One region of the Pseudonocardia sp. CA-142604 genome, then DNA from elsewhere that is predicted to be linked to it. Evidence: predicted binding sites of a transcription regulator. Region 1 holds the regulator's gene; the other holds the start of a gene.
What was found. The regulator HspR, encoded in region 1, represses chaperone genes until heat shock. The targets are predictions, from matches to a motif close to ANNTTGAGTNNNNNNNACTCAANNT.

Region 1 (10,437 bases):
CTGCGGATGCTGCTCGCGGTGGCCACCGTGGCCGTGATCGTCTCCAGCGGAGAGGATCCGCTCGACTCGACGTGGTCGGGCCGCATCGCCGCAGCCGTGACCTTGGTGATCGCGGGCGGACTGACGTGGTGGACCGTCCGATACCTCCCCAAGCAGACCAGGCCCGTGGTCCGTGCGGCGCTGCAGGGGGACGGGCCGCTGCGCCTCACGTACGCCGCCGTCGCCGCGTGCGTGCTGCTCCTCGTCGTCGTCCTGATCACCGGGGTCGGGGTGTTCGCTGCGCTGGTGTGGCTGGTGCTGGGCCTGCTGGGTGGCCTGGCGATCGTCGTGAGAACGGTGCGCCGCTTGCGCCACGGCTGACCCCGCGCCTGCCTGCGGACCGCCGGTTCGCCGAACGGTCGGCGGTGGGGACGAGGCATTTCTGCCACCACACGATCTGGTCCAGGCACGGAGGGTCTCCAAGGCGCTCTCGGAGCGTTAGGCTGCCCCGGCCAGGGACGCCCCTCCCTCGCCCCCCGATCATCGAGCAGGAAGAGTCGGCCATCCATGACCGCTGAACAGTTGCTCGCTGCCGACCTCCCCAGCGTCGGCGCGCCCCGCAGCGAGCAGTCCGGAATGGTCGAGCTGATCCGTTCCAGCTTCGCGGTGGTCGAGCCGCACATGGACGACCTCGGGCGGTACTTCTACGCCACGCTGTTCCAGATCGCCCCGCAGACCCGCGACCTCTTCCCGGTCAACATGGAGGTGCAGCGCAGCCGCCTGCTGCGGGCGCTCGTGCACGTCGTCCAGATGGTCGACCAGCCCGACGACCTCACGCCCTTCCTCGAGCAGCTCGGACGCGACCACCGCAAGTTCGGGGTGCTCGCCCAGCACTACGACGCGGTCGGGGCGTCGCTGCTCGGCACCATCAGCCACCACTCCGGCGCTGCATGGACGCCGGAGGTCCAGAAGGCCTGGTCCGAGGCCTACGCGATCGTCGCCGCCGCCATGATCAGTGCCGCACAGGCCGACCGCGGCCCCGCGTCCTGGCTCGGGCGGGTGGTGGACCACCGACGCGTCGGATGGGACCTCGCGGTGATCACGGTGCAGACCAGCGAGGCGATCCCGTACCGGGCGGGCCAGTACCTGAGTGTGGAGACGCCCCAGCGGCCACGCCTGTGGCGCTACCTGTCCCCGGCCAACGCCCCGAGGAGCGACGGCACCCTGGAGTTCCACGTCCGCGCCGTCGACGGCGGGTGGGTGAGCCGGGCGATCGTCGCCCACTCCCGGATCGGCGACACCTGGCGGATCGGGCCGCCGATGGGCCGCATGCACGTCGAAGCCGGCACGGGACGCGAGCTTCTGATGGTCACCGGCGGCACCGGCATGGCTCCGATCAAGGCCCTCCTCGAGGACCTGGCCACGCGCGAGGAGCAGCCCCGCACCCAGGTGTTCGTGGGCGGCCGCACCTGGGACGACCTGTACGACTTCCCCAGCCTGCGGCGGCTCTCCTACAGCAACACCTGGCTCGACATCATCCCCGTCGTCGAGAAGGACGAGGGCGGCTCGGGCGCCGAGCGGGGCACCCTGGCCGACGTCGTCACGCGCTACGGGGCGTGGGCCGACCACGACGTGCTGGTCTGTGGGTCACCGGCCATGATCCGCTCCACGGTGTCGCGAATGCTGGTGGCGGGCACACCGCTCGACCGCATCCGGTACGACCCGTTCACGATGGACTGACCAAGCCACCACGCACACGTCTTGGCCACCGCGCACACGTCAGGACGTCTGTGCGGTGGCCAAGAGGTACGTGCGGTCAGCTCTGCTTCTCTTCGCGGCGCGGTTTCGGCCGCCACACCACCAAGGCCTGGCGTCGGTCCACCGGCACCAGGTCCCGCCGGTACGAGGCGTGCACGCTCGCTGCCGCCTGCTCCGCCGCGGCGTGGGCGGCCATCAGCTCGTGTGTCAGCTCGTCCAGCCGGGCGCGCAGCTCGTCGACGAGCTGCTCCAGCTCGATGATCCGCTTGATGCCCGCGAGGTTCACGCCCTCCTCCTGGGAGAGCCGCTGGACCTCGCGGAGCAGGGCGATGTCACGAACGGAGTAGCGCCGCCCGCCGCCAGGCGACCGACCGGGGCTCACGAGTCCCAGCCGGTCGTAGCTGCGCAGCGTCTGGGCGTGCAGCCCGGCCAGCTCCGCCGCCACCGAGATGACGAAGATGGGGCTGTCCGGGTTGGCGCCCGGCGGTAGCGCCGGGCCGCCGGGGATGGTGCTCATGACCCGCCCCCGAGCAGATCTGCGCGCGGGTCGAACGACTTGGTGGCCTCGGCGTAAGCCTGCAACGCCTCGGTGGCACCGTCGTCGAGCGAGCTCGGCACGGCCACCTCGACCGTGACGAGCAGGTCACCGGTCTTTCCGCTCTTCCGCTTCACACCTCGCCCGCGGACCCGGAACGTGCGCCCGCTCGAGGTGCCCGGGGGAATCCTGAGCGACACGGTGGAGTCCAGTGTGGGCACGGTCAGCGTGCTGCCGAGCGCCACCTCGGGGTAGGTGACCGGCACCGTCAGCGTCAGGTCGTCGTTGTTGCGCTCCGACCGTCCGAAGAGCCGGTGGGGGCTGACGTGCACCTTCACGTACAGGTCACCGGCCGGTGCACCACCCCGGCCCGGCTCGCCCTGCCCCTTGAGCCGGATCTGCTGCCCGTCGGCCACACCGGCCGGAACCCGGACGGTGAGCAGGCGGGTGCGGGTGCTGACGCCGTCGCCCCCGCACTCGGGGCACGGGTCGTCGATGATCCGGCCGGTGCCGCGGCAGTCGCGGCACGGCTCGGAGAACGCGAACGCGCCCTGGCTGCGGCTGACCAGGCCGACGCCACCACAGGTGGGGCACTGCCGCGGCGTGCTGCCCGGCCGGGCACCAGTGCCGCCGCACCGCTCACACCGGCCCGGCGACGACAGCCGCAGCTGCACCTCCGCACCGCGGACGGCGTCGATGAAGTCGATACGCAGCTCGCTCTCGACGTCGGCACCACGCTGCGCCCGAGGGCCCGTGGTGGTGGTGCCGGCCCCGCCGCGGTTTCCGAAGATCCCACCGAGGATGTCGCCGAGCCCGCCTGCCCCGCCCGCGCCGGGTGACCCGGCACCGGCCCGGCCGAACAGGTCGTTCAGGTCGAAGCCCTGGCCTGCCGCGCCGCCGCCGAAGCCGCCGGGGAAGCCCCCGCCGGCTCCGTAGCCGCCGCCACCGGCGAAGAGCGCACGCGTCTCGTCGTACTCACGGCGCTTCTTCTCGTCGGACAGCACCCCGTACGCCTCGGACACGGTCTTGAACCGCGCCTCGGCGTTGGCGTCACCCGGATTGGCGTCCGGGTGGAGCTCACGCGCAAGCTTCCGGTACGCCTTCTTGATGTCGTCCGCGGACGCGCCGGAGGTGACGCCCAGCTCGCGGTAGAAGTCCTTCTCGATCCAGTCGCGCTGGGTCACTCCGCCTCCTTCGCGTCTTTCAGAGCCCCTCAGCGGGGCCGGGTTCAGTTGTGGTGGTCAGCGGAGGCTGGGTGGTGCCGTCGTCAGGGCGGTCGGTGACCGCCACCATCGCGGGCCGCAGTACGCGGTCGGCGATGCGGTAGCCGGGGCGGAGAACCGCCGAGACCACCGTGACCGTCGGTCCGCCGGACCCGCCCCCCTCGTGCTGCACGGCCTCGTGGACCGACGGGTCGAAGGGCTCGCCCTCCAGCCCGAACGGCTCCAGGCCGAACTTCTGCACGACGGCGACGAGCTTGTCGGCAACCGCCTTGAACGGACCGGTGAGATCGCCGTGCGCCTCGGCGCGGTCCAGGTCGTCGAGCACGGTGAGCAGTTCGGAGACGAACTGCACGCGCGCGCCGACGAGCACACTCTCGCGATCGCGGTCGACACGCCGCCGGTAGTTGGCGTACTCCGCGCTGACCCGCTGCAGGTCGGCGGTGCGCTCGGCAACCTGGGCGGCGAGCTCCGCGGCCGCGAGGACGTCGGCCGCGCTGTCCGGTGCCGGCGCCTCCGGGGCGGTCCCGGCCGACTCCTCGGCCGGGACGCGAACCTCACCGGTCGCCGGGTCGATCCGGCGCCGGTTCCGGACCACGACCCGCTCGCCCTCTGCGCCGTTCTCGCTGCGCTCGTTGCGGTGGTCGCGTTCGGTCACTTCTTGTCCTTGTCCTCGTCGACGATCTCGGCGTCCACGACGTCGTCGTCGGCGCTGTTGCTGCCCTGGGCCTGGCCGCCGTCGGCGCCCGGAGTGGCGGCACCATCGGCACCCGGCTGCTGGTACAGCGCGGCGCCCATCTTCTGGGACTCGGTGGCGAGCTTCTCCATCGACGACTTGATCGCGTCGGTGTCGGTGCCCTTCAGCGCGGCCTGCGCCTCACCGAGAGCGGCGTTGACGCTGTCCTTGACGTCGGACGGAAGCTTCTCGTCGTTCTCCTTGACGAACTTCTCCGTCTGGTAGACGAGCGACTCGGCCTGGTTGCGGACCTCGGCCTCCTCGCGGCGCTTCTTGTCCTCCTCGGCGTGCTGCTCGGCCTCGCGCATCATCCGGTCGATCTCGTCCTTGCCCAGGGCGGAACCACCGGTGATCGTCATGGCCTGGCTCTTGCCGGTGCCCAGGTCCTTCGCCGACACGTTGACGATGCCGTTGGCGTCGATGTCGAAGGACACCTCGATCTGCGGCACGCCACGCGGGGCCGGCGGGAGGCCCGTCAGCTCGAACATGCCGAGCTTCTTGTTGTAGGACGCGATCTCGCGCTCGCCCTGGAACACCTGGATCTGCACGGACGGCTGGTTGTCGTCGGCCGTCGTGAAGATCTCCGACCGCTTGGTGGGGATCGTGGTGTTGCGCTCGATGAGCTTGGTCATCACGCCACCCTTGGTCTCGATGCCCAGGGACAGCGGGGTGACGTCGAGCAGCAGGACGTCCTTGACCTCACCGCGCAGCACACCGGCCTGCAGGGCGGCGCCGACGGCGACGACCTCGTCCGGGTTGACGCCCTTGTTGGGCTCCTTGCCGCCGGTGAGCTCCTTCACCAGCTCGGTGACGGCCGGCATGCGGGTGGAACCACCCACGAGCACGACGTGGTCGATGTCGCCGACGGAGATGCCGGCGTCCTTCACGACCTGGTTGAACGGCGCACGGGTGCGGTCGAGCAGGTCGGAGGTGATGCGCTGGAACTCGGCCCGCGACAGAGTCTCGTCGAGGAACAGCGGGTTCTTGTCGGCGTCGACCGTGATGTAGGGCAGGTTGATCGTGGCCGTCGACTGGCTCGACAGCTCGATCTTGGCCTTCTCAGCGGCCTCACGCAGCCGCTGCATCGCCATCTTGTCCTTGGTCAGGTCGATGCCCTGGCTGTTCTTGAACTTGTCGACGAGCCAGGTGATGATCCGCTCGTCCCAGTCGTCGCCACCGAGGTGGTTGTCGCCGTTGGTGGCCTTCACCTCGACGACGCCCTCGCCGATCTCCAGCAGCGAGACGTCGAACGTGCCGCCACCCAGGTCGAAGACCAGGATGGTCTGCTCCTTCTCGCCCTTGTCGAGCCCGTAGGCCAGAGCGGCAGCGGTGGGCTCGTTGACGATCCGCAGGACGTTGAGGCCCGCGATCTGGCCGGCCTCCTTGGTGGCCTGGCGCTGCGCGTCCTCGAAGTATGCGGGGACGGTGATCACCGCGTCGGTGATCGTCTCGCCCAGGTACGACTCGGCGTCGCGCTTGAGCTTCTGCAGCACGCGCGCGCTGATCTCCTGTGCGGAGTACTTCTTGCCGTCGATGTCCGGCGTTGACCAGTTGGTGCCGATGTGACGCTTGACCGACCGGATCGTCCGGTCGACGTTCGTCACGGCCTGGTTCTTCGCCGACTGCCCGACGAGCACCTCGCCATTGCGGGCGAAAGCGACCACGGACGGAGTGGTCCGGGCACCTTCCGAGTTGGCGATGACCGTCGGCTCGCCACCTTCGAGGACGGCGACGACGGAGTTGGTGGTCCCGAGGTCGATGCCGACCGCACGAGCCATGGTGATTGCCTCCGAGTAGCTTGAGTTCGGTTCGCTCAAGTCTTCCACGGTACCGACCGGGCCTGCGATGCACCCTTGAGTCGGTCCCGCTCAACTTGCTCGTTCCCTCCAACGCAGTTCCCGGCGCGGGTGTTCCCGCTCCATCGCGCGGAGGCGACCGGCAGCTCCTACAGGGCCTCGGCGGGGCGCGGTTCGATCCGGCCGGCAGAGGCCGGGGGCAGCGGATCGGTGACCGGTGCGAGCACGCGGTGGTCCTCCGGATCGGGCACCACCTGGTCTGCGCTGTCGCGGTACTCCAGCTCCCCGTCCGGGCCGAGGTCGGCCACGTAGCCCGCGGCCGCGAGCTGCTCCTCGTCGAGATCGACCAGCCGCTCCCAGCGGCTCGCCACGACGAGGTAGTCGGGCCACGGCAGGTCCCCGTAGGCGTCGTGCAGATCGGCGAGCAGCCCCACGAACACCTGCTGCCACCGCAACGGCATCGACTGGGCGAGCGAACGCGGAACCACCAGGTAGTCCTCGTTGGCGCCACGGGCAGGCAGATCGAGGTAGTCCTGCAGCGGGGTCGTGGATGCCGGTACGGAGGGTTCGGGTGGCATTGCTACTCCTGCTCTTACGGGGACGCCGGTCAGGACCCTAAGCGCGGTTCGGTGACGTGCCCGGGCGAGTGGCCAGCGGCACGAGCTCCGAATAGTTCCACGGCACGGGCTGCACCCGCACGGATTGCCCGGTGTAGGGCGCCTCCACCATCTGCCCGTTGCCCATGTACAGCATCACGTGATGGATGGTGGACGGGTCGGACGGATCGGAGGCGTAGAAGAGCAGATCCCCCGGCTGCGCCTGCGAGACGGGGACGTGACCGCCCGCGTAGAACTGCTGTCGCGACACCCTCGGAAGGTTGATCCCGGCCGACTGGAAGGCACGCAGCATCAGGCCGGAGCAGTCGTACGTGTTGGGCCCGGTGGCGCCCCACACGTAGGGCTTCCCGACCTCGTCGAGGGCGAAGGCGATCGCCGCCCCGGCTGCCCCCTGGGGGAGCGTCGCCGTCTGCCCGCACCCGGCCGGATCGCTCACGTCGGCCAATTGCTGGACGAGATCGGAGGCCAGGCCCTCCCACTTGGCGTACGCGTCGGGGAAGGCCGAGCGCTGCACGATCTGCGCCGCCACCGTCACCGGCATGTCGGCCCACCCGGGCACGGCGAGGAGCCGCTGGATGAAGATCGTGGTGCTGTACACGGGGTCGGTGACCTGGCTCGGCGCCCCCCACCCCTGCGAGGGCCGCTGCTGGAAGAGCCCGAGCGAGTCCCGGTCGCCGTAGTTGATGTTGCGCAGGGTGGACTCCTGCATCGCCGTGGCGAGCGCGACGAGCCAGGCCCGTGGCGGGGCGCCCATGTTCCGGGCGGTCTGGATGATGATCGCGGCGTTGCGCCGCTGCTCGTCGCTCAGGTTGCTCGCCCGGATTCCGGAGCCGCCCCCGACGAGCCCGGCGTCACAGGGCCCGAACGACTGCGAGCGGCCTGCCCCGCTCCCCGCGCTGAACAGGACGAACCCGACTCCGAGGAACAACCCCAATGCGGCCGCAATCGCGACGAACGGGATGAGAAGCCGCAGCGGCCGGAGCAGGTTCATCGCCGGTCCACGGCCCTCAGGTCCGGTCGTAGCCGGCGACCCGCCAGCCTTCGGTGTCGGTGTCGACCACGAGGACGAGCAGGGTGAGCGCGTCCGTGGGCACCGCGACCTGCACCGACCGCGGGGAGACCCGCACCGCGCGCGGCTCCCCCGTGACCCTGGTGGCCGGGATGTTGGCGGGGTCGACGCCGCTGAGCACCCCGAGGTACTCGTCGGTCGTGGTGGACCGCAGCCCGTCGAGCCACTCATCGGTGGTGGTGCCGGACGGCGGCCGAACCCACGCGGCCGACCAGCGGGCCGCCACGGAGAGGGCGGCCGCCGGGGCCTGCGACAGCGGCAGGTTCTTAGGCTCGAGCTCCGGCACGGGCGGCAGCGCCGTCGGGGCAGGCGTCAGCGGAACGGCAGGCGATCCCGGGAGCCGTGGCGCCGAGGAAGCCGGGTTCGAGGGCTCCGGGCCGGTGAGCAGGCCTCGCTCGTTCGAGCGGCCGGCGAGCGACGTGACACCGAAGCTGACCCCACCTGCCACCACGACGACCACGATCACCGTGATCACGAGCCGGGCCGGGGACTGCAGTGGCCACTGCCAGACCCCGCGGTAGGCAGCAGCCCGCCCGCGCGGCGACCTAATCGGCACGGCCGGTCCCGCCGCTCGGGCTGTAGGCAACCGGCGCCGAACGCGGCCGGTAGATGCGATACACCGGGACGCCGTCGACCAGTTCGGCCTGCACCGGACGCGCTCCGCCCGGACGCAGCGGCACGGAGTCCGGGCGGCGGTAGATCACGCGGTCGTCGACCTCACCGGGATCGGCCCAGCTCGGCGTCGACCCACCGGCGCGCGCACCGCTGGGCCCGGCGGGGAGAGCCGGGCGGCGGGCCGCCGGAACGAGCAGGGGAGCAGACGGCACCTCGGACTCCGCGCGCCGGCGCGCCGGCCGGGCGCCCTGCTGGGTGGGGATCCGGATGCCCGGCTCGGCCTCCGGACGCCCGCCGTCGGGGTACGGGTAGGCCGACGCCGCATCGCGCCGCTCGTTCCACCACCGGGACTGCCGGTCCTCGGTGGGCCCGCCGCGCATGCGCAGCCAGACCCGGGACATCGGGCCGGAGCCAGCGCCGGGCACGATCCCACCGAACTGCTCGCGGGTGAGCGACACCATCGACACGAGCCGCCGGAACGGCCGGGCCACGGCCCAGAGCACCACCGTGACCACGCCCGTGACGAGCAGCCCGAGCCAGAGATCGACACCGCTGCCGGGACGGAACAGCGACACCACCAGCAGCGCGTGGAGCCCGGCCAGTGCTCCCACGACCAGGGTGTTGACGATCGCCGCGCCCGCGACGCGTAGCACCGCCGGGAGGATGTCGGGCTTGAGCACGGCCACCACGGCGACCGCTGGCGCGGTCATCACCAGAAGCCGCAGCAACAGCATCGCGACCAGCACGAGCACCTTGGACAACAGCTGGAACAGCGCGATGCACAACGCCTGCACCACTGCCAGCAGCCCGGCCCCGATGCGGCTCCCGGACGTGCCCTGGAAATAGGAGTACCGGTCGCCCATGCGGCCGGCGAGCGCGGCGAAGTCGGCCTTCTTCTGCTCGGCGAGCTGCACCGTGTCGCGGCCTTCGGCGACCTCGGGCTTCGTGAACGTCTGAGCCCGCAGCAGGTCGCGCCCCAGCTCCTTCGCCTGTGGCACATCGGGGGAGCCGAACTCGCCGCGCAACCAGTTCTGGTAGATCACCTGGTCGACCAGCACGGTCGGCAGGGTGTCCCGGTCGCCGAGCCCGACCTGGCCGAGGAAGCCCTGCTGCATGTCGGTGACCCCGTTGAGCAGCAGGGGGTCGGCCGCCTTCGCCCAGTCGACCGGAGCGAGGTACGCCGCCGAGCCGATGAGGAGGGCGAGCGCCGCGAACCCGGCGCGCTGCGTCTGCCGTGCGAGATCCCCGCGCAGCGCGAGCACGAGCAGCAGCACCGCGAGGATCAGCAGCACCGGGCCGATGAACGTGGTGAACACGGCTTGGTACATCGCACGGGTGCCATCGCTGATCAGCTGGTCGAGCGGGGCGAGCACCTCGCCACCGTCGGCGATCAGGTAGTGGGCCCAGTTGACCCCGGCGACGAGGAACTTCGCGACGTTGAACGTCTGGTTGCCCAGCCAGGTGTCGGTGCTGGTGGCCGGGTTGACGACCGCGCCTGCGCAGCCGAGGTCGTAGTTGTGCCAGACGAGGCCCGCGTACCCGACCTCGTCATAGACGCTGCCGGGCTCACCCACCCCGTAGGTCGGCGGATCGAGCGAACCGACCAGTCCGGTGCCGGGACGGTCCGGCTCGGGCGACTCCTTGCAGTCCAGAGACTGCGCAAAGGCAGGCGACCCGATCAGCACCGAGCCCGCGACGAGACCGACGACGATCCCGATGGCCACCCGGCGACGCGGCCGGACGTCACCACGTCTGCGACGGCGCCGGCGTCGAAGGTCGACCAGGACGGCTGCGCCCAGCACCAGCGCCACCGGCAGCCAGGCTGCGACCGGTGGAGGCCCCCCGGGCATCACCGACGGGCCTCCCCGACCGCCCGGACACGCTCCTGGCCCTGGTCTGCGGAATGTCCGCCGCCGTTGTCGTCGGTGGGGTGGCGGTCGTCGCCGCCGCCGTCGGCGTCGCCGAGGAGATCGAGCTCCTCGTCGTCGAGAAGCTCGTTGACCGTGCCACGGGTGGAGCCGGTGGTCGGCCGGTTCACCGTGAGCAGGTCGTCGACGTCGGCGAACTCGTCGTCGAGGTCGTCGCCGAGCATCACGTGGTCACGTTCGCGCC
Region 2 (10,437 bases), 870 kb from region 1:
CCAGCCGCTGGCCGACGATAACCGGCGACAAGCGACATACCTCCACACGGACCAGCCGTCGATCCCCCGACGCCTACCGGTCGCCCGCCGTTCACGAGGGCCGAACGGACTACGTCCGGAGGCGCTCCCGCTCGTCTCGGAGTCGGGCTCGGTCGCCGCTGCGGGCTCTGAAACGCGTGTCGGAGCCGTCATGCTCAGTGTTGAGCCTCACAGAGACACGCCAACCGGGCGGGCTCGCACACCATCGGAGGTCAAAGATGCCGGGCTGGGACAGCTACCGCGCGGTGTACGGCGCGGAGCTGCGTGCGGCGGCGCTCGAGTTCGTCGACCACGGGTGGCCCGTGGTGGAGGAGTCGGCCACGTCGCTCCTATTGATCACCGGCTCAACCCTCGATGTCATCGAGGTACCGGCGGCCTGTGGGCGCCAGGTCTGCGCACAGCTGCGCGCCGCGGGAGCGGTCGTGCCGGTCGCGGCCACGCCCACCGGGTCGTGGTGGTTCCCGGTCGCCACCGGTGGCGCGCTCACGGATGAGCTGAGCGAGACCGCCGGCGTCGCCCTCCACACCGCTGGTGCCGCGGTGCTGGCTCCGCCGTCCCAGGTGCCCGACGGCTGGGTGCACTGGCGGGTCGCGCCCGCGCTCACCGGCTACCGGGTGCCGTCGCCGGGCCTGATCGTGCATGCCGCCGCCGATGCCGTTCGGTGGCGGGCCGACCGTGAGTTGCACCCGGGCGCCCAGCGGCCCGCCGGTGCGATGGCGGTCGGACTGCGGTTCTGACGGACCGCGCAGCCGGCACCCGGCTCACCTCCCGCTGACGCGGCTCGTCGCGCCGCGCCGGGGGGACCCGGGCTCGCCGGTGGTGTGGCGCCCGAGGGGGGCTAGTCCCAGGGGGGATCCCTCGCCGTGCGGCCGCACCACGAACGTGGCCGGGGTCGGTGGAACACCATCGACCCCGGCCAGACCCAGTTCCGGACAACGAGACTGCGGTCGGGCAGGCAGTATGGGTTCGTGCAGATCTCGGAGAGCCCCGGATCGGAAGCGCCGGAGGCGAAGCGCCCCGCGGGCTCGTTCCCGCGACCTGTCGTCGAGGTCGGCCTGGGTTTCGGCCGGATCGACGCCGCCACCCGCGCGCGTGACCTGCGGCGGATGAAGCGCTTCGCCACCGGACTGCTGCTGCTCGCCACGGTCATCTTCCTGGTGTCCCGTTGGTGGGAGGTCAATGACGGGCCGGCGTGGATCGGGTATGTCCGCGCCACGGCCGAGGCAGGGATGGTGGGCGCGCTCGCCGACTGGTTCGCCGTCACCGCGCTCTTCCGGCGCCCACTGGGGCTGCCGATCCCGCACACCGCGATCATCCCGACGAAGAAGGACATGATCGGCGACAGCCTCGGCGACTTCGTCGGGGAGAACTTCCTGTCCGAGGACGTGGTGCGCGACAAGCTCGCCCGCGTCCAGGTGTCGCAGCGGGTCGGTGCGTGGATCGGCCAGGAGGCCAACGCCTCCCGCATCACCGCCGAGCTCGCCACGGCCGCCCGTGGTGTCGTCACCGTGCTGCGCGACGAGGACGTGCAGGAGGTGATCGAGCAGATCCTCGTGCCGAAGCTCCTGGAACGCCCGATCGGGCCGCCGCTCGGCACGGTGCTGGAGGGCGTTCTGGCCGACGGGTCGCACCTGCGCCTGGTCGATCTGGTGTGCGACCGCGCATACGACTGGGTCACGGCCAACCACGACATGGTCCTGCGGGTCGTGCACGAGAGGGCGCCGTCGTGGTCGCCCAGGTTCGTCGACGACCTCATCGCCGACCGGGTGTACCTCGAGGTGCAGAACTTCGCGTGGAACGTGAAGACCGACCCCGAGCACCCGTTACGCAAGGCGGTCGACCGCTTTCTCGTCGAGTTCGCCACCGACCTGCAGCGCGACCCGGAGACGATCGAGCGCGCCGAGCGGATCAAGTTCCAGATCATCGGGCACCCGGACGTGCAGAAGTTCATCGGCCAGGCCTGGAGCACGGTCAAGGTGATGATCCTCGACGCCGCCGCCGATCCATCGAGCGCGCTGCGCAACCGGGTACGCGACGGGTTCATCGCACTCGGCACGCGTCTCAGCAACGACACGGAGCTCCGCGACAAGGTCGACGGCTGGCTGGCCGACGCGGCCGGCTACGTCGTGCGGCACTACCGGGCGGAGATCACCACGCTGATCACCGACACCGTCGAACGTTGGGACGCAGAGGAGACCTCGCGCAAGGTGGAACTGCAGGTGGGGCGTGACCTGCAGTTCATCCGCATCAACGGCACGGTCGTCGGTGCGCTCGCCGGGCTCGTCATCTACACGGTCGGTCAGCTGGCGTTCGGCTCGTAGCGCTGGTGGCTCTCCGCAATTGTCAGATCGCACACAGCGATCTCCCGTCGTATAGGTGCAGTATTTAGCAAGCACACCTAATTCGGCCTGCGGTGAGTCCGCGCTGCTCGAACCGGTGACGAAGGCCACGCAACGTGCAAGCTCTGTGCTTGCAACAGCTAGCGTTCGTGGGTAAAGTCGCTTGCGCGAACGGGAGGTGATCGGACGTGCCAGTACCGAGGGCCCCAAGACAGGACGGGCCCGGGGAGCGCGTCGGACACGCGGTCGAGCATGTCGGCCAGGTCGTCGAGCAGGCGGGCCAGGCCGTCGGCCAGGCCGTCGACGACATCGGCGGCTACATCCGCAGTCAACGGGAGAGCGCTCAGGTGTCGCTGCGTCAGCTGGCTCGCACTGCCGGCGTCAGCAACCCCTACCTCAGCCAGATCGAGCGGGGGCTGCGCAAGCCGTCGGCCGAGATCCTGCAGCAGATCGCGAAGGGTCTGCGGATCTCCGCGGAGGCCCTGTACGTGAAGGCCGGGATTCTCGACGAAAGGCCGGCGAGCGACGTCACCGACGCCGTGCTCGCTGATCCGACCCTGACGGAGCGCCAGAAGCAGGTGCTCCTCGAGATCTACCAATCCTTCCGGCAGGAGGGCGGCAAGCACGTCGCCCCCGGCCACACCACCGAACCATCCTGACGAGGAGTGATCATCATGCCCGTGTCACTACCTACCGCCGCGGACGTCCGTAAGGCCCGTGAGCAGGCCACCAAGAGCGCCGCCGAGCGTGCCGAGGTCGCCCGCACCCCGCTGTTCGCCGTCCTGGGCGCAGGCGAGATCGCCGTCGCCGCTGTGTCCAAGGCCGCCGAGGCTGCTCGTGCCCGCGCCATGGTGGCCCGCACGCGTGCCACGGCTCAGGCCGAGGACGTGCAGCACCGCGTCGCCGAGCTGCCGCAGCGCCTGTCCTCCGAGGAGCTGCGCAAGACCGTCGCCGAGCTGCGTGCGCAGGCCGAGCAGGCCTACGCAGGATTCGCGGAGCGCGGTGAGAAGACCTGGGGACGCATCCGCAAGCAGCCCCAGGTGGAGCAGGCACTCGCGACGTTCGGCTCCTACACGGAGAAGCTCGACGCTCGTGTCGACGGCCTGGTCGACGACGCCCACGATGCCGCCACCAAGGCCCTGGCCACGGTGACCACCCAGACCCGGTCCACCGGCGAGCGGGTGGCCCGCGCCAGCAAGCGCATCAGCGGGCGCACCGCCGACAAGGTCACCGACGTCAGCGCTGATGCGTCGAAGGCCGTGACCAAGGCCGGTGCCGAGACGGCCGGTGCGATCAACGAGGCCGGCGACGAGCTGGCCCACGACGCCCGCAGTGCCACCCGCAGGGCCGCCAACCGCACGGCTCCCAAGGACGCCACCCGCCGCCCGGCCACCCGCCGGACCGGCACGACGAACGGCACGGGTCCGAAGAGCTGACCCGATCCGCACAGCGCCCCCGAGGTTCTCCTGCTCCTCGGGGGCGCTGTGTCGTGGTCGTCCAGGGTAGGCTGCCCGTGTGAGCCTGCTGTACGACCTCGATGACTGGGTGCTGTGGGCGCTGTGGCTGCTGGCCATCCCCGTGGGTGCCTACGCCTTCATTCACGCCTTGATGCAGCGTGCCGACGCGTTCACCGCGGCCGACAAGCTCACCAAGCCGGCCTGGCTCGGGATCACCGGTGCCAGTGTGCTGGTGTTGGTCGTGTTCCAGGGAGGTCCGCGCAGCAGCGGCACCCTGTTCTGGTTGGCGGCTCTAGTAGCCGTGCTCGTCTACATCGTCGACGTCAAGCCCGCGGTGGTGGGCGTGCAGGGCGGCGGTAATCGCTGGTGAGTGCCTGGTCCGTCCTCGGCTCGCTGGAGGCGGTCCCCGCGCTCGACCGTCCCGATCTGCTGGGTGAGCCCGTAGCCCATGCCCTCAAGCTGCTCGATCCTGCCGACGCCGCGCTGGTCGGTGTCGCGGAGATCGACCCGGGGCTGGCCGACACAGCGGCATTCTGCGAGGCCTACGGGTCCCCGCTCGACGGTTCGGCCAACTGCGTGGTCGTGGCCGGTCGGCGCGGCGAGGAGACGCGCTACGCGGCCTGCCTGGTGCTCGCCACCACGCGTGCCGACGTCAACGGGCTGGTCCGCAAGCGGCTGAACGCCCGCAAGGCCTCGTTCGCGCCGATGGACGACGCCGTCGCGCGCAGTTGCATGGAGTACGGCGGGATCACGCCGATCGGCCTGCCCGAGGACTGGCCGGTGCTCGTCGACGCAGCGGTGGCAGCGGCCCCTGCCGTCGTGATCGGGAGCGGCGTGCGGCACTCGAAGCTAGCCCTTCCCGGAGAGCTGACGACCCGTCTGCAAAATGCAGAAGTACTGGAAGCCCTGGGAAAACGCACTACGGAGCCGTAGAGCTGCCGGGCGGGGGGTTGCGACCGCTCTACGGCTCCATAGTGCGTCGGGTGGGTTGAGCGGAAGCGGCTCAAGCTTCCTGTGTTCGCTGCTGGCGGACTTACTTGAGAGCTGGAATTCGTTCAACGGTGTAAGCGTTGACTGGGGCATGACAGAGACGCTGAAGCTGCCGGTGCTTCCGCTCGCCGACTCGGTGGTGCTGCCCGGCATGGTGGTTCCCGTCCGGCTCGACGAGCCGGATGTGCAGGCGGCGGTCGATGCAGCGAACAGCGTCGATCGCAAGGTCCTGATCGTTCCGCGCCTCGACGGTAAGTACGCCGCAGTGGGCACGATCGCCGTCCTCGAGCAGGTCGGCAGGCTCCCCAGCGGGGAGCGCGCGGCCGTGGTGCGCGGTGAAGGCCGCGCGCAGATCGGGTCCGGTGTCACCGGCCCCGGTGCCGCGCTGTGGGTGGAGGCGACTCCGATCCCCGACCCGCCCGTCACGGGCAAGGCGACCGAGCTCGCCAAGGAGTACAAGGCCCTCGTCATCGGGATCCTGCAGCAGCGGGGTGCCTGGCAGGTCATCGACTCGGTGCAGCAGATCACCGACCCCGGCCAGCTCGCCGACACGGCAGGCTGGGCGTCCTACCTCGACCTGGACCACAAGTCCCAGCTGCTCGCCGAGACCGATCCGGTCAAGCGGCTGGAGCTGCTGATCGAGTGGACGCGCGAGCACGTCGCCGAGCAGGAGGTCTCCGAGAAGATCGCCAACGACGTCCGCGAGGGCATGGAGAAGACCCAGCGCGAGTTCCTGCTGCGCCAGCAGCTGGCCGCGATCCGCAAGGAGCTGGGTGACGACGAGCCCGAGGGCGCCGACGACTACCGCACGCGGGTCGAGAACGCCGCCCTGCCGGAGCACGTGCGCAAGGCCGCGCTCACCGAGGTGGGCAAGCTGGAGCGCGCGTCGGACCAGAGCCCGGAGTCGGGCTGGATCCGTACCTGGCTGGACACCGTCCTCGACATCCCGTGGACGACGACCACCGAGGACACCGACGACCTCGTGGCCGCCAGGGCGATCCTCGACGCCGACCACGCCGGCCTCGACGACGTCAAGGAGCGGCTGATCGAGTTCCTGGCCGTCCGGGCTCGGCGCAACCGCCGTGGCCTCGACAAGGTCGGCGGCCGCGGGTCCGGTGCCGTTCTGTCGCTGGTCGGCCCGCCCGGTGTCGGTAAGACGTCGCTGGGTGAGTCGGTCGCGCGGGCCCTGGGCCGCAAGTTCGTCCGCGTCGCCCTGGGCGGTGTGCGGGACGAGGCCGAGATCCGCGGGCACCGGCGTACCTACGTCGGCGCGCTTCCCGGCCGGATCGTGCGGGCCATCCGCGAGGCGGGCTCGATGAACCCGGTCGTGCTGCTCGACGAGATCGACAAGGTCGGCAGCGACTTCCGGGGCGACCCGACCGCGGCGCTGCTCGAGGTGCTCGACCCTGCGCAGAACCACACGTTCCGCGACCACTACCTCGAGGTCGACCTCGACCTGTCGGACGTGCTGTTCCTCGCCACGGCCAACGTGTTCGAGGCCATCCCCGGCCCGCTGGCCGACCGGATGGAGATCGTGACGCTCGACGGCTACACCGAGGCGGAGAAGGTCGCCATCGCGCGCGACCACCTGCTGCCGCGCCAGGTCGAGAAGGCGGGCCTGGAGCCGTCCGACGTCGAGTTCTCCGAGGTCGCACTCGGCATGATCGCCGCCGAGTACACGCGCGAGGCGGGTGTGCGGCAGCTGGAGCGTGGCCTGGCGAAGGTCCTGCGGAAGGTCGCCGTGCAGATCGACGCCCGTGCCGATGCGCGCTCCGCTGACGCTCCGCACGGGGAAGACGTCGAGCGGCCCGTTCACATCGACGCGGACGCGCTGGTGGGCTACCTCGGCCGGCCGAAGTTCACGCCGGAGACGGCGGAGCGGACGTCCGTGCCTGGTGTCGCCACCGGGCTCGCGGTCACCGGTGCCGGTGGGGACGTGCTGTTCATCGAGGCCACCTCGATGGAGGGCGAGCCTGGTCTGACCCTGACCGGCCAGCTGGGTGACGTCATGAAGGAGTCGGTGTCGATCGCGCTGAGCTACCTGCGCTCCCGCGGCCTGGCCGGCGACCTGGCGTCGCGCAAGCTGCACGTCCACGTGCCGGCGGGCGCCGTGCCGAAGGACGGGCCGAGCGCCGGCATCACGATGACCACGGCCCTCGCGTCGCTCGCCAGCGGGCGACCGGTGAAGTCGAACGTCGGGATGACGGGTGAGGTCACGCTGCAGGGCAAGGTCCTGCCGATCGGCGGGGTCAAGCAGAAGCTGCTGGCCGCGCACCGGGCCGGGCTGACCGACGTGATCATCCCGAAGCGCAACGAGCCCGACCTCGACGATCTGCCGGAGTCGGTGCGCGGTGAGCTGCGGGTGCACCCGGTGGCAGACGTCGCCGAGGTCCTGAAGCTGGCTCTCGAGCCGGTTCAGGTGGCTACCGCCGCCTGATTCCCTACCCCCAACGAACGGCGCTCTCGTCCGATACTCACGGACGGGAGCGCCGTTCGTGCGTTCAGGGCGTCGTCAGCGGAAGACCACCGTCTTGTTGCCGTGCACCAGCACCCGGTCCTCCAGGTGCCACCGCAGGCCGCGGGCCAGTACGAGCCGCTCGATGTCACGGCCGCGGCGCACCATGTCGCTCGCGGTGTCGCTGTGGTCCACCCGGATCACGTCCTGCTCGATGATCGGGCCGGCGTCCAGGTCGGGCGTGACGTAGTGACACGTGGCGCCGATCAGCTTCACCCCGCGTGCGTACGCCTGGTGGTAGGGCCGGGCGCCGACGAACGAGGGCAGGAAGCTGTGGTGGATGTTCAGCGCCCGCCCGGCCCACGCCCGGCAGACCTGTGCCGGAAGGATCTGCATGAAGCGGGCGAGCACGATCGCGTCGGGGTCGTAGCCCTCGACGAGCCCGCTCAGCTCGTCGAACGCCTTCTCCTTCTCCACCGCGTACCGCACGTTGCCCGGCGGTGGAAACTCGACGTGGTGGAACGGCACGCCGTGCGCGCGCACGATCCCGCCCAGCTCGTCGTGGTTGCCGATCACGGCGTCGAGCTGCACCGGCAGCTCACCGGCCGCGACGCGGCCCAGCAGGTCGTGCAGGCAGTGCGGTTCCTTGGTCACCAGGAGCACGGCACGCTTGGGCACCGCGGTGTCGGTGACCGTCCAGTCGGTCTGCCCGCCGAGCTCTGCCGCGACCTCGGCGAAGCGGTCCCGCAGTTCGTCGACGCCGTAGGGGAGCGAGTCGGCGCGCACGACCTGGCGGGTGAAGAACCATCCGGTGTCCGGGTCGGAGTGGTAGCCCGCCTCCGTGATCCAGCCGCCGGCGTCTGCGAGGAAGCCTGCGATCCTCGCCACGATTCCGGTGGTGTCGGGACAGCTCAAGGTGATCACATAGCGCTGGTCGGCGGTCGCATCCACAAGGGGATCGTGCCTTGTGGCCGTCGCGGTGTGGCAGACGGCATGCCCTCGGCGGCTCGGCCGCAGAGCATCCTGTTCTCCGTGACTTCACGGGCAAACGGCACCGACGACAGAGCCGGCACCCGGCGTCGCGCAGTGGCTGCAATGACGTTCGCCACCGGCGTCATCGTCGCCAACAACTACTACGCCCAGCCCCTCGAAGACGCACTCGCCGAGGCGTTCCACGCCACCTCGTCGCAGGTCGGCGTGGTCCTCACGCTCATCCAGCTGGGCTACGCGTTCGGGCTCGCCACCATCGTTCCCCTGGGTGACCTGCTGGAACGCCGCAAGCTCGTCGTCACGATGCTCTCGATGACCGTGGCAGGCATGGTGGTCGTCGCCATCGCCCCGTCGCTGACCGTCCTCGGCGCGGCCGCGACGCTCGTCGGGCTCACAACGGTGGCCGCGCAGGTGCTCGTCCCATTCGCCGCACACCTCGCTCCGGAGGGCCAGCAGGGCAAGACGATCAGCACGGTGATGAGCGGGTTGCTGATCGGCGTGCTGGTCTCGCGGGTCGTGGCGGGGTTGGTGTCGCAAGCGCTCGGCTGGCGTGCGGTGTTCGTGCTCGGCGCCGTGCTCACCGCGGTGGCGGTCATCCTGCTGTGGCGGACGCTGCCGGTGCTGCCGCCCGCCACGAAGATGCACTACTTCGCGCTGCTGCGCTCGGTCGTCAGCTTGGTGCGCGAGGAGCCGGTGCTGCGCTGGCGGGTGGTCTACAGCGCGACGAGCTATGCGGCGTTCAGTGCCCTCTGGACCAGCATCGGCTTCATGCTGGCCGCGCCGCCGCACAACTTCGAACAGGGCGCCATCGGACTCTTCGCCCTGTTCGGCGTGGCGGGGGCGGCGGCCGCACGGTTCGCAGGCCGGTTGGCCGACCGCGGCTGGGCGCACCACGCGGTTGGCGGGTTCCTGCTCGTCTCGACGCTGGCCTGGCTACTGATCGGCCAGGGTGCCCGTCCGGGGGCCGGCGCGGTGGTGGCCCTCGCGATCGGGCTGCTGCTGTTCGACCTCGGCGTGCAGGGCGTGCACGTCAGCAACCAGGCGATCGTCTACGCGCTGCGGCCCGAGGCACGCAGCAGGCTCAACTCCGCCTACATGACGCTCTACTTCCTCGGCGGCGCGGTGGGAAGCGGCCTGTCGGCGGCGGCCTACGCGAGCAACGGCTGGCTCGGGGTGTCGGTGCTCGGCGGGGTGCTGCCGGCGATCGGGCTTGCGTTCTGGCTGGTGGACACCGCCTTCCGGCGGCGCCGCGCCCGGGTGGGGGCCCGAGCGGTCAGTGTCGCTGCTCCAGCCACTCGCGCGTGAACTGCGTCTCGAGGTCGAACAGCTCACCGATCCGCCCGACCACGACGTCCTCGATCCGGCCGCCGATCAGGGGAACCTTGACGCTGATGTCGAGGCGCAGGAGGAGCTCGCTGCCCGGGTTGGCGTCGTGCAACTGCATGCCACCTGCCGCTGACGCGGGCGTGTTGTGGATCGTCACCGCCACCGTGGCGTCGTAGCGGCCGGGGCCCTGCTTCTTCCAGCTCTCGGCGCGCTCGATGGTGATGTTTCCCGGCAGCACCGTGCGGAGCGCGGCCGGCATGTCCTGCGCGTCGAGGCCGTGCCGCAGCCGGTAGCGCACGCCGTCGGCATCGGGGTGGTGCTCCAGGAGTGCCGCGCCCGGGCCCCCGATCTTCGCCAGCCGCGCGCGTAGGTACTCGGGGTCGGTCATCGTGGCGTACACCTCGTCGGCGGGGTACGGCCACGTCGAGCGGTAGTCGAATTCCCGTGGCATACGGGGAGGCTACCGTTGACCCTCGTGCCGGTACCTGAAGTGGCCACGCGGCTCGCCCCGCTGACGACGCTGCGGCTCGGCGGTCCGGCGCGCACGGTCGTCGCCGCGCCCTCTGCCGAGGCAGTCGTCGAGGCCGTGCGAGCGGCCGACACATCCCGGGAGCCCCTGTTGCTGCTCGGCGGCGGATCGAACGTCGTCATCGCCGACGAGGGGTGGAAGGGCACCGTCGTGCGGATCGCCAGCACCGGACGGGCCGTGGAGCACGGCGAGAACGGTTCCGTGGTGCTCACGGTCGAGGCGGGCGAGGACTGGGACGGGGTCGTCGCGGCCTGCGTGGCCGATGGGCTGGGCGGGCTGGAGTGCCTCTCCGGGATCCCCGGCCGGACCGGC

Region 2: lon (endopeptidase La) is a predicted target of HspR. The motif match lies at 4,821-4,845, and genes of this name have one in related genera.

The regions. Positions count from the first base shown of each region.
Region 1 covers NZ_CP192045.1:9,729,579-9,740,015, forward strand. The annotation lists gene ACQPZQ_RS44480 (tetratricopeptide repeat protein) at 1-360, shown strand, start outside; gene ACQPZQ_RS44485 (globin domain-containing protein) at 547-1,719, shown strand; gene ACQPZQ_RS44490 (heat shock protein transcriptional repressor HspR) at 1,796-2,254, opposite strand; gene dnaJ (molecular chaperone DnaJ) at 2,251-3,456, opposite strand; gene grpE (nucleotide exchange factor GrpE) at 3,476-4,150, opposite strand; gene dnaK (molecular chaperone DnaK) at 4,147-6,006, opposite strand; gene ACQPZQ_RS44510 (hypothetical protein) at 6,174-6,602, opposite strand; gene ACQPZQ_RS44515 (C40 family peptidase) at 6,640-7,632, opposite strand; gene ACQPZQ_RS44520 (hypothetical protein) at 7,649-8,266, opposite strand; gene ACQPZQ_RS44525 (hypothetical protein) at 8,256-10,175, opposite strand; gene ACQPZQ_RS44530 (ATP-binding protein) at 10,175-10,437, opposite strand, start outside.
Region 2 covers NZ_CP192045.1:671,568-682,004, forward strand. The annotation lists gene ACQPZQ_RS03225 (bifunctional DNA primase/polymerase) at 258-776, shown strand; gene ACQPZQ_RS03230 (DUF445 domain-containing protein) at 1,146-2,360, shown strand; gene ACQPZQ_RS03235 (helix-turn-helix domain-containing protein) at 2,687-3,037, shown strand; gene ACQPZQ_RS03240 (hypothetical protein) at 3,053-3,814, shown strand; gene ACQPZQ_RS03245 (DUF2516 family protein) at 3,903-4,205, shown strand; gene ACQPZQ_RS03250 (YbaK/EbsC family protein) at 4,202-4,768, shown strand; gene lon (endopeptidase La) at 4,917-7,262, shown strand; gene purU (formyltetrahydrofolate deformylase) at 7,338-8,231, opposite strand; gene ACQPZQ_RS03265 (MFS transporter) at 8,313-9,575, shown strand; gene ACQPZQ_RS03270 (DUF2505 domain-containing protein) at 9,544-10,047, opposite strand; gene ACQPZQ_RS03275 (UDP-N-acetylmuramate dehydrogenase) at 10,072-10,437, shown strand, end outside.